DNA from 2 places in the Microbacterium sp. DMC48 genome. Region 1 is predicted to be linked to the other one. Evidence: predicted binding sites of a transcription regulator. Region 1 holds the regulator's gene; the other holds the start of a gene.
What was found. The regulator HrcA, encoded in region 1, represses chaperone genes, less so after heat shock. The targets are predictions, from matches to a motif close to TTNGCACTCGNNNNNNNCGAGTGCNAA.
Positions count from the first base shown of each region.

Region 2: a site for HrcA is predicted at 1,521-1,547, ahead of groL (chaperonin GroEL). Genes of this name have one in related genera too.

Region 1 is NZ_JBQUZN010000004.1:334,389-341,649, forward strand. Features, by position in the region: gene lepA (translation elongation factor 4) at 74-1,924, shown strand; gene ACT53O_RS06870 (DUF1990 family protein) at 1,953-2,603, shown strand; gene hemW (radical SAM family heme chaperone HemW) at 2,603-3,820, shown strand; gene hrcA (heat-inducible transcriptional repressor HrcA) at 3,879-4,916, shown strand; gene dnaJ (molecular chaperone DnaJ) at 4,969-6,078, shown strand; gene ACT53O_RS06890 (16S rRNA (uracil(1498)-N(3))-methyltransferase) at 6,080-6,832, shown strand; gene ACT53O_RS06895 (HIT domain-containing protein) at 6,856-7,203, shown strand; gene ACT53O_RS06900 (PhoH family protein) at 7,196-7,261, shown strand, end outside.
Region 2 is NZ_JBQUZN010000005.1:320,591-327,851, forward strand. Features, by position in the region: gene groL (chaperonin GroEL) at 1-1,484, opposite strand, end outside; gene ACT53O_RS10600 (cold-shock protein) at 1,618-1,821, opposite strand; gene ACT53O_RS10605 (LytR C-terminal domain-containing protein) at 1,983-2,555, opposite strand; gene ACT53O_RS10610 (DUF3263 domain-containing protein) at 2,565-2,834, opposite strand; gene ACT53O_RS10615 (DUF2332 domain-containing protein) at 2,853-3,842, opposite strand; gene msrB (peptide-methionine (R)-S-oxide reductase MsrB) at 3,917-4,333, shown strand; gene ACT53O_RS10625 (nitroreductase family protein) at 4,330-4,956, shown strand; gene ACT53O_RS10630 (DMT family transporter) at 4,974-5,927, opposite strand; gene ACT53O_RS10635 (hypothetical protein) at 6,144-6,281, shown strand; gene ACT53O_RS10640 (hypothetical protein) at 6,326-7,075, opposite strand; gene ACT53O_RS10645 (PadR family transcriptional regulator) at 7,072-7,261, opposite strand, start outside.

The sequences.
Region 1 (7,261 bases):
TGAGGGAGAGGCTAAAGTCCCGCGCGCGGTCGCGCGGGGCCCGCCCTGCAGACGCCGGTAGACTGCACGGGACATGTCACCCCGCGCCCTGAAGCCTCTCGAGCCGTCTGCGACCCCTCCAGAGCTGATCCGCAATTTCTGCATCATCGCCCACATCGACCACGGCAAGTCCACGCTGGCCGACCGCATGCTGCAGATCACCGGTGTGGTCTCGGACCGCGACATGCGTGCGCAGTACCTCGATCGCATGGACATCGAGCGCGAGCGCGGCATCACCATCAAGTCGCAGGCCGTCCGCATGCCCTGGGCCACCGCCGAGGGCACCTTCGCACTGAACATGATCGACACCCCCGGCCACGTGGACTTCACATACGAGGTCTCGCGCTCGCTCGCCGCCTGCGAAGGCGCCATCCTCCTGGTCGACGCCGCGCAGGGAATCGAAGCGCAGACCCTTGCGAACCTCTACCTGGCGCTGGAGAACGACCTCCAGATCATCCCGGTTCTCAACAAGATCGATCTGCCCGCCGCCGATCCCGAGAAGTACGCCGCAGAGCTTGCGAACCTCATCGGCGGCGACCCCGCCGACGTGCTGCGGGTGTCCGGCAAGACGGGCATGGGGGTGGAGGAGCTGCTCGATCGCATCGTCGAGCGCATCCCCGCCCCGGTCGGAGACGCCGCGGCCCCGGCGCGCGCCATGATCTTCGACTCGGTCTACGATGCCTACCGCGGCGTGGTGACGTACGTCCGCATGGTCGACGGCAAGCTCGAGCCGCGCGAGCGCATTCAGATGATGTCCACGCGCGCGACGCACGACCTGCTCGAGATCGGTGTCTCCAGCCCCGAGCCGGTTCCGACCCGGGGCCTCGGCGTCGGCGAAGTGGGCTACCTGATCACCGGCGTGAAGGACGTGCGCCAGTCGAAGGTCGGCGACACGATCACCAACCAGCGCAAGCCCGCGAGCGAAGCACTGGCCGGCTACACCGACCCCAAGCCGATGGTGTTCAGCGGGATCTACCCGATCGACGGCAGCGACTACGCCGACCTGCGTGAGGCGTTGGACAAGTTGAAGCTGTCGGACGCCTCGCTGCAGTACGAGCCGGAGACCTCCGTCGCCCTGGGCTTCGGATTCCGCTGCGGGTTCCTGGGCCTGCTGCACCTGGAGATCATCACGGAGCGCCTGTCGCGCGAGTTCGGCCTCGACCTCATCACCACGGCACCCTCGGTGACGTACGAGGTCACGACCGACACGGGCGAGTCGGTCACGGTCACCAACCCGAGCGAGTACCCCGACGGGCGCGTCGCGAGTGTCTCCGAGCCGGTCGTCAAGGTCGGCATCCTGTTGCCCAAGGATTACGTGGGCACGGTGATGGAGCTCTGCCAGCAGCGCCGCGGAACGCTCCTCGGCATGGAATACCTCAGTGAGGACCGGGTCGAGCTGCGCTACAACATGCCGCTCGGCGAGATCGTCTTCGACTTCTTCGATCAACTGAAGTCGAAGACACAGGGCTACGCGAGCCTCGATTACGAGCCCGCCGGATCCCAGGAGGCCGATCTGGTCAAGGTCGACATCCTGCTGCAGGGTGAGAAGGTCGACGCGTTCAGCTCGATCGTCCACCGCGAGAAGGCGTACGCGTACGGCACTCTGATGACCGAACGCCTCCGCAAGCTCATTCCGCGCCAGCAGTTCGAGGTGCCCATCCAGGCCGCCATCGGCGCACGCATCATCGCGCGCGAGAACATCCGAGCCATCCGCAAGGACGTGCTCGCCAAGTGCTACGGCGGCGACATCACCCGTAAGCGCAAGCTGCTGGAGAAGCAGAAGGAGGGCAAGAAGCGCATGAAGATGGTTGGTCGTGTCGAGGTGCCCCAGGAAGCCTTCATCGCCGCGCTCTCCGGCGATGTCGAGGGCAAGGACAAGAAGTAGGCAGGACGCCCCGGTTAGGCTGGACATCATGCGTCGCGGAAGCTTTCAGGACGACACGGTCGACTATGCCGCCGTCGGCGCCACGCAGGCGCACGACCTCATGAGCTATCCGCCCGAGAACAGCGTTCCGGCGGAGGACTCCTGGCTGCTCGGCAGCGGGAAGGCGCGCTTCGAGTCATCGGCCGACGCGCTGCTGTCGTGGACGGCGCTGCGCGGTGCGGGGCTGGAGATCTCGGACGTGCGTCCGGCTGCCGGCCCGATGTACACGGGAGTCGGCTACGACGTCGACGGCAATCCGACGGTGGCGAGCCGCATGGACGCCGATCAGCGCTTCGACGCCGACGGCACGCCCTACGTCGCGGCGGGAACGACCGTACGGGTGCGGGGACATGTCAAGGGCATGAACGCGGACGGTGAGCTGCGCGTCATCTACGCGATCGAAGAGCCGCGACGCGTGGGGTTTGCACTCGGAACCGTCGGGGACTCCGTCGTCAGTGGCGAGGAATCGTTCGTCGTGACCTGGGCGGACAACGACGAAGTCCGGTTCACGGTGCGCGCTTTCGACCGTCCCGTCGCCACGCTCTACCGCGTCGTTCCGGCTCTGGTGAAGCGTCGCCGGCGCGAGCTCTTCCGCGGGTACCTGCGCGCCCTCTCACCGCTGTACACGACGCCGGCCTGATGGGCTCCGCCCTTCCCCTCGGCGATCCCGCTCCGCTCGACGGCGCGCTGCCGCCGGACATCACGATCGAGGCCGCCCGCGACTTCGGCGTCTACCTGCATGTGCCGTTCTGCCGCGTGCGCTGCGGCTACTGCGACTTCAACACCTACACGGCCACAGAGCTGCGTGGCGCTCGCCAGGACGCGTACGCCGACGAGGTTCTCCGCGAGATCGCGCTCTCCCGCGACGTACTGTCGGCGCGGGGACCGCTGCGCGCGGCATCCACGGTGTTCTTCGGTGGCGGCACACCCACCCTGCTGCCGGCGGGGGATCTGGCCCGGATGCTCGACGGCATACGCTCGGCCTTCGCGCTGACGACCGATGCCGAGGTCACCGTCGAGGCCAATCCCGATACCGTGACCGTCGCGATGGCTCACGAGCTCGCCGAGGCCGGCGTGACCCGCATGTCGATCGGCATGCAGTCGGCCGTGCCGCACGTGCTCGCCGCCCTCGACCGCACCCACGATCCGGCGGCCGTGCAGACGGCGGTCGACGCGGCACGCGCGGCGGGCCTCGACGTGAGCGTCGATCTGATCTACGGTGCACCGGGGGAGTCGCTGGACGACTGGCGCCGCTCGATCGAGGCAGCCGTGGCGCTGCGACCGGATCACATCTCCGCGTACGCGCTCATCATCGAGGAGGGCACCAAGCTCGAGCGCCAGATCCGCCGCGGCGAGGTCTCCGCACCGGATGACGACCTCCAGGCCGACATGTACGAGCTGGCCGACGCGACGTTCGCCGCGAACGGATTCGGCTGGTACGAGGTGTCGAACTGGGCGACGGACACCGCCCACCGCTCTCGCCACAACCTCGCATACTGGCGCGGCACGGACTGGTGGGGCTACGGGCCGGGGGCGCACAGTCATGTCGACGGACTGCGATGGTGGAACGTCAAGCACCCCGCGGCATACGCACAGCGCCTCGCCGCCGGCACCTCTCCTGCGGCTGCTCGCGAGCGCCCGGATGCCGCCGCACGGCGACTCGAGGACGTCCTGCTGCGCTCGCGCATCGCGGAGGGCATCGCGGTGGCCGAGCTGACCGGCGAGGGCCGCCACGCGGTGGCCGCGCTCATCGCCGATGGGCTCATCGAGGGATCATCCGCCGTGCGCGGTCGCGTCGTCCTCACTCGCCGTGGACGTCTGCTGGCGGATGCCGTGGTGCGCGCCCTCACCGCCTGAGCACACGATCGCGGTAATATTGGCACTCGATCACCCTGAGTGCCAATAAGGAGGAGCGATGGTCTCGGAACGCGGCCTGCAGGTCCTCCGCGCGATCGTGCAGGACTACGTCGACACCCACGAGCCCGTCGGCAGCAAGGCGATCGTCGAACGGCACCAGTTCGGCGTGTCCGCCGCGACCATCCGCAACGACATGGCGCTCCTGGAGGACGAGGAGCTCATCGCAGCGCCGCACACATCCTCCGGACGCGTGCCCACCGACAAGGGATATCGCGTGTTCGTCGACCATCTCGCCGAGCTGCGCCCGCTCTCGACGGCGCAGCGTTCGGCGATCTCGTCGTTTCTCACCGACCCGGGCGACCTCGACGAACTCTTGATGCGCACCGTGCGCGCCCTCACACAGCTCACCGGCCAGGTCGCCATCGTGCAGTACCCGTCATTCGCCCGCGCGAACGTCACTCACGTCGAGTTCGTGCACCTGGGCGGAGCACGCGTCGTCGTCATCGTCGTCACCGACACCGGCCGGGTCTCCCAGCGCGTGGCCTTCCTCGCCGAGGAACTCACCGAAGAGGCCGCCCAGCAGGTCAAGACGGCGATCTCGCGGCTGGTCACGGGCAAGCCCGTCGCGGAGGCTGCGGCCGCGATCGTCGAACTCTCGGCGTCAGCCCCCGACGGCACCCGCATCGATGCCGCGCTGCGCACCGTCGCGCGGATCGTCGGCGAGGAACTGGAGGACTTCCGCCAGGACCGGCTCGTGATGGCCGGGAGCGCGACACTCGCGCGGCGCGAGAGCGACTTCCGCGGGAGCATCTACCCGCTGCTGGAGGCCATCGAGGAGCAGGTCACCCTGCTGCGTCTGATGGGCGAGATGGTCGCCGACGACCAGGGACTCGCGGTGAGCATCGGCCGGGAGAACGAGCCCTTCGGGCTCACGGAAGCCTCGGTCCTCACGAGCGAGTACGACGCGACGGGTGCACGCGCGCGCGTCGGCCTCCTCGGCCCCACCCGAATGGACTACCCCACCAACCTCGCGGCGGTCCGCGCCGTCGCGCACTATCTGAGCCGACTGCTCGACGAGGACGACACGTCCCGCTGAGCGATCCGCTCCCGAACACCGACCCGCGCCCGCAAGGGCAGGAAAGGCGATTGTGGCCGACCACTACGAAGTCCTGGGCGTATCCCGCGATGCGAGCCCCGACGAGATCAAGAAGGCGTATCGGCGTCTCGCGCGCGAACTGCACCCCGATGTCAACCCGGGAGCGGACGCGTCCGAGCGCTTCAAGCTCGTGACCCACGCCTACGACGTCCTCAGCGACCCGGAGCAGCGCCAGCGCTACGACATGGGCGGCGACAGCTCGCCCTTCGGCGGAGGCGGCGCGGGTTTCGGCGGCTTCGGCGACATCTTCGAGACCTTCTTCGGCGGCGGCGGAGCGCGCGCCGGCCGGCCGCGCTCGCGCCGTGAGCGCGGCCAGGATGCGCTGGTACGGGTGACCCTCGATCTCGGCGACGTCGTGTTCGGGACCCACCGTGACATCGAGGTCGACACGGCGGTGCTGTGCGAGACGTGCCAGGGATCGTGCTGCCAGCCCGGGACGCAACCGGCGACCTGCGACATCTGCCACGGATCCGGTCAGGTGCAGCGCACCGTGCGCAGCCTCCTCGGCAACGTCGTCACCTCTCAGCCCTGCACCACCTGCCAGGGCTACGGCACCACGATCCCTTACCCGTGCGCGAGCTGCCAGGGCCAGGGCCGCGTCCGCGCGCGGCGGACGGTCTCGGTCGACATCCCCGGGGGCGTCGAGACCGGACTCCGCCTGCAGCTGCCGGGCTCCGGGGAGGTCGGCCCCGCGGGCGGTCCGAACGGCGATCTCTACCTCGAGGTCACCGTCGCCACCCACGAGGTCTTCAGCCGGGAAGGCGATGACCTGCTCGCCACCCTCGAAGTGTCGATGCCCGATGCGATCCTCGGCACGCACACCACGATCTCCTCGCTCGACGGCGACGTCGACCTCGAGGTGCGCTCCGGAGTGCAGTCCGGTGACGTCCTGACGATCAAGGGCCGCGGCATCACGCCCCTGCGCGGCGGCACACGCGGCGACCTTCGGGTCGGCGTGCAGGTCGTCACGCCGACGAAGCTCGACGCCAAGGAGCGCGCACTCATCGAGGACTTCGCCAAGCGGACGAAGGCCCCGGCTCCCCGCCTGGCGCAGTTCCACCAGGGCATGTTCTCGAAGCTGCGCGACCGGTTCCGCGGCTGAGATGGCTCTGCACTTCCTCGTCGACGAGCCGTCGGAGGACGGGCCCGCCGTCGCCGACGCCGCTCCGGGCGACGAGATCATCATCGCCGGTGCCGAGGCTCATCATGCGGCGGTCGTGCGTCGCGTCCGCGTCGGCGAAGAGGTGACGGTGGGCGACGGTGCCGGCGTCTGGCTCACCGGTGTCGTCGCGGCATCCGCACCCAAACGCGTCGCGGTGACGGTGACCGCCCGCACCGTCGCCGCGCCACCCAGCCCGCGCCTCGTGCTCGCTCAGGCGCTTGCGAAAGGCGACCGCGACGAGCTCGCGGTGCAGGCGGCAACCGAGCTCGGCGTCGACGAGATCGTGCCGTGGCAGGGCGCGCGCAGCGTATCGCGCTGGAGCGACGACAAGGCCATCAAGGGCGTCGCACGCTGGCAGAGCATCGTCCGCGAAGCCGCCAAGCAGGCGCACCGCCCATGGGTTCCGCGCGTGTCGGCGCCGGTGTCCGTCGCCGGCCTCGCCGCACGTGCCGCGGACGCGCGCGTTCTCGTGCTGGAGCCCACAGCCGCCACGGCCTTGAGCGCCGTCCCTGTGGCCGACGGCGCGGAGATCGTTCTCGTCGTCGGCCCCGAAGGCGGCATCGCCCCCGACGAACTCGACGCGCTCGCGGATGCCGGAGCCATCGCCGTCCGCCTCGGCAACACGGTGCTGCGCACCTCCACCGCGGGACCGGCTGCCCTCGCCGTGGTCAACGCCCGCCTCGGCCGCTGGTGACGGGCGCTGACTACACTCGGAGTATGAGCGAACCGTCCATCTTCACGCGCATCCTGGAGGGCGAGATCCCGGCCGAGATCCTTGCCGAGACCGAGAACGTGTTCGCGATCCGCGACATCGCACCACAGGCACCGGTGCACCTGCTGGTGATCCCCAAGAGCGCCGCCTACCGCGACGTCGTCGAGCTCGCGGCATCCGACCCGGCTCTCATGAGCGAGATGGTGGGGCTGGCGAACACGCTCGCCGCCGAACACGCCGACGGCGACTTCCGCCTCGTGTTCAACACCGGTCCGGCCGCCGGCCAGAGCGTGTTCCACGTCCACGCGCACGTGCTCGCGGGAGGACTGGACGAGGGGAGCCTCGGTGGCTGATTCCACCGACGACGCGTACGCGACCGCACCCGCCGTCGACCGGATTCTCGCCGACGGC
Region 2 (7,261 bases), on a different contig from region 1:
GCCGGGTCGATGATGCCCGCGGCGAACATGTCGACGTACTCGCCGGTCGCGGCGTTCAGGCCCTGGCCGACGGGGAGCTCCGACACCTTGTTGGCGACGACGCCCGGCTCGAGGCCGGCGTTGAGCGCGATCTGCTTCAGGGGCGCCTCGATGGCGACCTTGACGATGTTCGCACCCGTGGCCTCGTCACCGGTGAGCTCGAGCTTGGCGAACGCGTTCTTGCCGGCCTGGATGAGGGCCACGCCACCACCGGGGACGATGCCTTCCTCGACGGCCGCCTTGGCGTTGCGGACGGCATCCTCGATGCGGTGCTTGCGCTCCTTGAGCTCGACCTCGGTGGCCGCGCCCGCCTTGATGACGGCGACGCCGCCGGCGAGCTTGGCGAGACGCTCCTGGAGCTTCTCGCGGTCGTAGTCGCTGTCGGTGTTCTCGATCTCGCGCTTGATCTGCGTCACGCGACCCTCGATCTGCGCCGACTCACCGGCGCCCTCGACGATCGTGGTCTCGTCCTTGGTGACGATGACCTTGCGGGCCTTGCCGAGCAGGTCGGTGGTGGCGTTCTCGAGCTTGAGACCGACCTCCTCCGTGATGACCTGGCCGCCGGTGAGGATCGCGATGTCCTGCAGCTGGGCCTTGCGACGGTCGCCGAAGCCGGGAGCCTTGACGGCCACCGACTTGAAGATGCCGCGGATCTTGTTGAGCACGAGGGTCGCGAGAGCCTCACCCTCGACGTCCTCGGCGATGATGACGAGCTCCTTGCCCTCCTGGATCACCTTGTCGACGATCGGCAGCAGGTCCTTGATGTTGGAGATCTTCTGGTTCGCGATGAGGATGTACGGGTCCTCGAAGACGGCCTCCTGGCGCTCCGGGTCCGTGACGAAGTAGGGGTTGATGTAGCCCTTGTCGAAGCGCATGCCCTCGGTGAGCTCGAGCTCGGTGCCGAACGTGTTCGACTCCTCGACGGTGACGACGCCTTCCTTGCCGACCTTGTCGATCGCCTCGGCGATGAGCTCGCCGATCTCGGGGTCTGCGGCGGAGATGGATGCCGTGGCGGCGATCTCCTCCTTGGTCTCGACCTCCTTGGCGGACGCGAGCAGCTCGTCGGAGAGCGCCTTGACGGCCTTCTCGATGCCCTTCTTCAGGGAGATGGGGTCGGCGCCGGCTGCGACGTTGCGCAGACCTTCGCGCACGAGGGCCTGGGCGAGGACGGTGGCCGTCGTGGTGCCGTCACCGGCGACGTCGTCCGTCTTCTTGGCGACCTCCTTGACGAGCTCCGCGCCGATCTTCTCGTACGGGTCGTCGAGCTCGATCTCCTTGGCGATCGAGACACCGTCGTTCGTGATCGTGGGGGCGCCCCACTTCTTCTCGAGCACGACGTTGCGACCGCGCGGGCCCAGGGTCACCTTGACGGCGTCGGCCAGGATGTTCAGGCCACGCTCGAGGCCACGGCGGGCCTCCTCGTCGAAAGCGATGATCTTTGCCATAAGTGTGTCGTCCCTCCCGGACGTGAGGATGAGTCTTTAGCACTCGCGATGATTGAGTGCTAACTCATTCTGGCACTCTGGCATGACGAGTGCAAGCCGCGCCGAGCGGGCGCGATGGGAGGGCCGGACGGCGTCAGGCGACGACGCGGACCGACTCGGCCTGGGGGCCCTTCTGACCGGCTCCGACGGTGAACTCGACCGTCTGCCCCTCCTCCAGGACGCGGAATCCCGACATGTCGATGTTGGAGTAGTGGACGAACACGTCCTGGCCGTCGGCCACGGTGATGAAGCCGAAACCCTTCTCGGCGTTGAACCACTTGACGGTGCCTTGGGCCATGCGAATCTCCTGATGCTGCGGTGGGACGTCGCAATGCTAACCAGCGCGAGAGCGGCGAAATCGCCGTTCCGGCAACTGTTGACACGGGCGCATCGAACTGTTCACACGCGCGAAACACGCTCGGCGCTCATGACCACGCTCGTGATCACCGGGCGGTGGGGTCATCCGGCCGGAGTGGCTCCGGCATCCGTGCGATCCGCGCCGATGACGACGACGAGGAGCTTGCTGCCGTCGCCACCCGCAAGAGAGGCGTAGGCGTCGCTGAGGGTCACCGCCGCGCCGCCGATCACCTGGGCGAGGCCGCGCGCCGCCCCTTCTTCGGCGGGGTCGGAGTAGAAGACCGTCGTGGTCGGGAAGTCCTTGGAGCTGGCGTCGCCGGCGGTGACTCTGTCGGACGCCCATCCGGCCGCGACGATGGTCTGCGCGAGGGAGCCGGCCAGACCCGACTGCGTCGTCGCATTGAGGACCATCACCGCGTAGGACGTGTCGATGACCGGCTCGGCGGTCGCGATGGTCGTCGGCGTGGCGCTCGGCGTGGGAAAGAGGGTGACGCGGCCAGTGGCGATCAGCGTGCCGAAGATGCCGACCGCGACCAGAACGACGATCGCGATGATCGACCACAGCACCACGGCTCCGCCTCGCAGACGCGGATTCTCGGCGCGGTGAGCACCGATGCGCCCTCCCTCGAGGGCGAGATCATCGAAGCGGTCTTTCTGCGGGGGCGTACTCGGCACCCCAGAATGCTATCGGCCTGTTCCCGTGCGGACGGCGGGAACGGCCGCGCGTCCCTCGCGCTCGCTCTCGCGCGCGTCGCGGAGCCGGCGCAGACGGTGCACCAGCATGGCGTCGTGCGCCGCGGCATCCGGTTGATCGATGATGCGGGCGAGCAGCTGGTAGTACCGGGCCGGCGCCAGGTCGAGTTCGGCGCGGATGGCCTCCTCCTTCACGGCGTCGTGTGCGATCCACCGCGACTCGAAGTCGAGGAGGAGACGATCGCGGTCGGAGAGGGGCACGTCCTCACGCTAACCCCGTCAGCCGCACCCGCCGGGATGCCACTCCAGCCATCGCCCAAGAGGATCGGCACGGCCGAGGACGATGCCGTCTCGTGCGAGCGCGAAGCCCTCCGCCGCACACGTCGCCGGCGCGCCACCGCGCCAGCCCTCGTGGAGAGCGGGGGCATCGAGGGTGATCCATCGTCCTGCGGCGGATGCCGCCTCGATCAACGCGTGTCGCGCATGCCATCCGAGATGGGCCAGGACACCCGGCGTCTGAACGACGAGTGTCGTCTCCCGCGGCGCCGCCGCGGCCGCGCGGGCGAGCTGTTCGACGCCGTCTCCCGCGAACATGAGGGGCGGGTCCGCCGCCGCGATGCGCAGCGCGGAACGCACCCGATCCGCGCGTCCGGTCTCGCCCGGCCAGACGAGAGCCGTCAACCACGCCTCGGTGGCGGGGTCGGCCGGATCCAGTGGCGCGAGATCGATGCCCGCCCGCCAGACGATCTCCGGATGCCGCAACGGGGGCACGTGCTGACCGCGCAGCTCGCTCTCGAGCACGACCGACGACGCCCCGTCGGGGGGATCGAGCACGATCTCGCCGGCGACGCCTCGATACCGGTACGAGTAGCGGTCGGGGTAGAGGCACAGTCCCGCGCTCGCTCCGACCTCGAGCAGCGCGATCGGCCCGTCGATGCCCGCAAGCGCGGGCAGCAGGGCGGCGCACCGGAGGGGTTCGTTGGTCTGCAGAGAGCGCGCCCCGCATTCCGCGACCAGCTCGTCGCCGTGGGCGAGCACCCATTGCCGCCACTCGCGGTACCCGCCTTCGCCGGATCCGAGCATCCGAGCGGCGGCGAAGACGAGCGGGGGCTGACGATGAGAAGGCGCGATCCGACCGAGCACCTCCTGCGCCTCGGCATCCGCCGCGACTCCGGCGGCCCACTCGCCGTACAGCGCGGAACGTCCGGGAGCCTCCTCGCGGGCGAACCGGCCATAGCGGGCCGACACCGATTCTGGGAGGGAACTCATGGGTGACATTCTCGCGGGCCGAGCCGACCGCGGCCTGCGTCGGGTTGAATGGTGGGTGGAGTAAGGAGCCAGACATGACCTACCGCGTGACCAAGACCGACGACGAGTGGCGTTCGGAACTCACCGCCGAACAGTACGCGGTGCTCCGCCAGGCGGGTACCGAGCGCGCCTGGACCGGCGAGCTGCTCGACGAGAGCCGCGCCGGTCTCTACACGTGCGCCGCCTGCGGCGCCGAACTGTTCCAGAGTGGAACGAAGTTCGACTCGCACTGCGGGTGGCCGAGCTTCTACGAGTCGGTGCGCCCCGAGGCCGTCGAGCTGATCGAAGACCGCAGCCACGGCATGGTCCGCACCGAGGTGCGCTGCGCGAACTGCGGCTCGCATCTCGGACATGTCTTCCCCGACGGCTTCGGCACGCCCACCGGCGACCGGTACTGCATGAACTCGCTGTCACTGTCGTTCACCCCGGCCCCGGAGGCGGACGCGTCGTGATCGAGACGGTCACGGATTATCCCGCACTGGCGGCGGTGCGAAACCGTCGCTCCTGGTCGAAGGTGACGGATGCCGCGCCCGCCCGCGCCGAGCTTCTCACCCTGATCGCGGCAGCGGGGCGGGTCGCTGACCACTCCTCGCTGCGACCGTGGCGTGTGATCGAGCTGCGCGGAGATGACCGGGCGACGCTCGGCGCCGCGATCGCCAAGGCCGAGGGCGACGACAAGCCGTCGACGAAGCCTCTGCGCGCCCCGCTGCTCCTCGCCGTGGTCGCCAGCTACCGCAAGAGCGAGAAGGTTCCGCGCTGGGAGCAGGAGGCGGTTGCCTCGGGCGTCGCCCATGTGCTCAGCCTCCTGCTGGATGAGGCGGGCTGGGGCGTCATCTGGCGCACCGGTCATTACACGCGAGCCAAGGCGGTCGCCAAGGCGCACGGACTCACGAAGGACGAGGAACTGCTCGGCTGGCTGTATGTCGGCGGCAAGCCCAGCGGCGCACGTCCCGGCCGGCGCAAGAGCGTCGATCCGCGCGCACATCTGAGCCGCATGCCCGCCTCCGCGAAGGCGGCGGACAAGGACGGCGGGGCGACGAAGACCGGCGCGAAGAAAGACAAGAAGAAGAGCTGACGGGCCCTGGCGGCCGATCAGTGTCGCTGTCGCCGCCAGGGGGCGAGGGCGACGACGACCGAGCTTGCGGCTACCACGACCATCAACAGCTCCGTTCCCCAGCCGGGCCCGGCATCGGCGGGCCACACGGCGTCGAGGGCGAATGCAGTGGCGAGCTGGCCGACCACGACGCCGAGGCCGAGCAGCAGCACGCCCGTGTGCGCGACGAGCGCCGCCGACAGGAAGATGTAGATCACCCCGACCACGCCGCCGAGGTAGAGCCACGCCTCGGTCGGCAGTGCGCGGGGCGCGCCGACGACGGCGACGTGAACGATGGCCGCGATGGCGAGGACCACCGTTCCACCGAAGAAATTGACGAAGGTCGCGGTCAACGGCGTCCCGACGCGCTGGCGCAGCCGCCCGTTTGTCGCCTGCTGCCACGCGATGCCGACACCGGCCAGAAAGGGCAGCACCAGCATCCACAAGGGCACGCGCTCCACCACGCCGCCCTGCAACGAGATACCGACGGCGATGAGGGCCAGCGCGCCGCCCGCGATGCGTGGCATGGTGACCGCGACGACGCCCGCCGGGCCGTAGCCGACGCGGTCGAGCACCAGGCCGTTCAGTGTCTGTCCGGCCACGACCCCGACAGTGAACAGGGAAACGCCGATCACGGCGACGGCGAGGCCTTGCGTTGCGACGGTGAGCGCTCCGGCGAGGCCGCCTGCCAGCATCCACCACGGGATCGTGCGCGCCCGGATGCCGGCGACCAGAGCGCCGAAACCTCGGCGGCCCGTCGGCAGCAGCGCCGACACCACAGCCAGCACCAGGAGGCCCGACCCGAAGGAGATGACCGCGGCGACGAGCCCGTCACCGATGCGCAGACCGAGTTGCCCGTTGATGCGGGCTTGGAGCGCCGTCAGCACGCCGACCAGCACGGCACCACCGAGAGCCACACCGGCGGGAAGCCGGGGCGTCGTCGGTGCGGTCACGACTCCTCAGCCTAGCCGGGCGCGTGGGAGAGGAGCCGACCGGTCAGTCGTAGCCCAGAATGCAGATCGCTTCGGTGACGGTGTCGGGTTCGGTACGCGGCTCGTGCTCGTCCACGGAATCGAATCTAGGGGTGCGAGCCGGCGGATGCCGAGCGCATCGCCGTGGATAACGCGATGGACACGCGATGGACGCAGCGGACTCGCTACGATCACCGCATGGCCTTTCGCGACCTCCCCGCCCCCGAGCGCCGACTCGTCATCTGGCAGTTCGTCGGCGTCGGCACTCTGATGATCGGCGTGGGCGTGCTCGTCTGGGCAGCCGTCGCCTACTATCAGTCGGTCAGCCTCGGCTGAATCGAGTTCGCGTCTGGTGTCTGTGTCGTTCGACGAGCGGGCGCTTAGGCGGGCTCCGCTCGGCGCTCGTCCACGATCGCGGCTCCGCGGCGGCTACGAGCCGCAGAGCGGATGGCGATCCCGCACAGGATGACACCGGTTAGCACGCCGGCAGGTGCGGCGAGCAGGCCGAGGTAGAGGGGCACCGTGCCGAGGAAACCAGCGACGAAGCCGATAGTGAGGGCCCAGTCCCGTGTCATTCCGCCGCGCTGAAGACTCGGCGCGGTCGCTACGGCCACGGCAATGCCGACGAATGCAGCACTCAATGCGCCCACCGCCCACAGGCTCTCCACGTTTGGGATGACGCCGCCGCCGTCTCGAAGAGCTGCAAGGTTGAGGGTCGCCAAGGCCGCGAGCGCCGCGAATGCAGACGCGAGCGCCGGCACAACGGTGCGGACGCTCCATCGCCAGTCAGTAGCTGCACGAAGACTCCAGACCGACACACTGAGCAGGAGCGGACCGACGAAGAGCCACAGCGGATTACCTACCGCGTTGTTACCGCCCAACGCAAGGATGTACCCCACCGCGAGCGCAACCGTTCCGAGCGCAGACGCGGCAATCGGGAGGATATGGCGAGTGCGCTCGAAGAGACCAGCAGCTCGCATCGCCGCCCGCTCTTCTTGGCTGAGCTGTGTGGAGTCGGAGTGATCACAACGCTCCATATGCAATTCAATGAGCGCAGCCCCGTGCGTTTCGCGCCACCTCCGCGGGTACCAGCGAAGCATCCGTTCGACATCGCGCTCGATCGTGCTCATGCCGTGACCGCCTTCCCGTTAACTTCCCGAAGTCGTCGCTGAGCTAGCTGAGCCTGAGCTGCGAGCTGGTCGGCGCGGCGCTTCAGTATCTGCATGCCGTCTGTGGACAGCACGTAGTAACGCCGCGTGCGCTTGTGCACGACTTCCTCACCGTCGGGAAGAATCCAGCCCTTACTCGCCATGGAT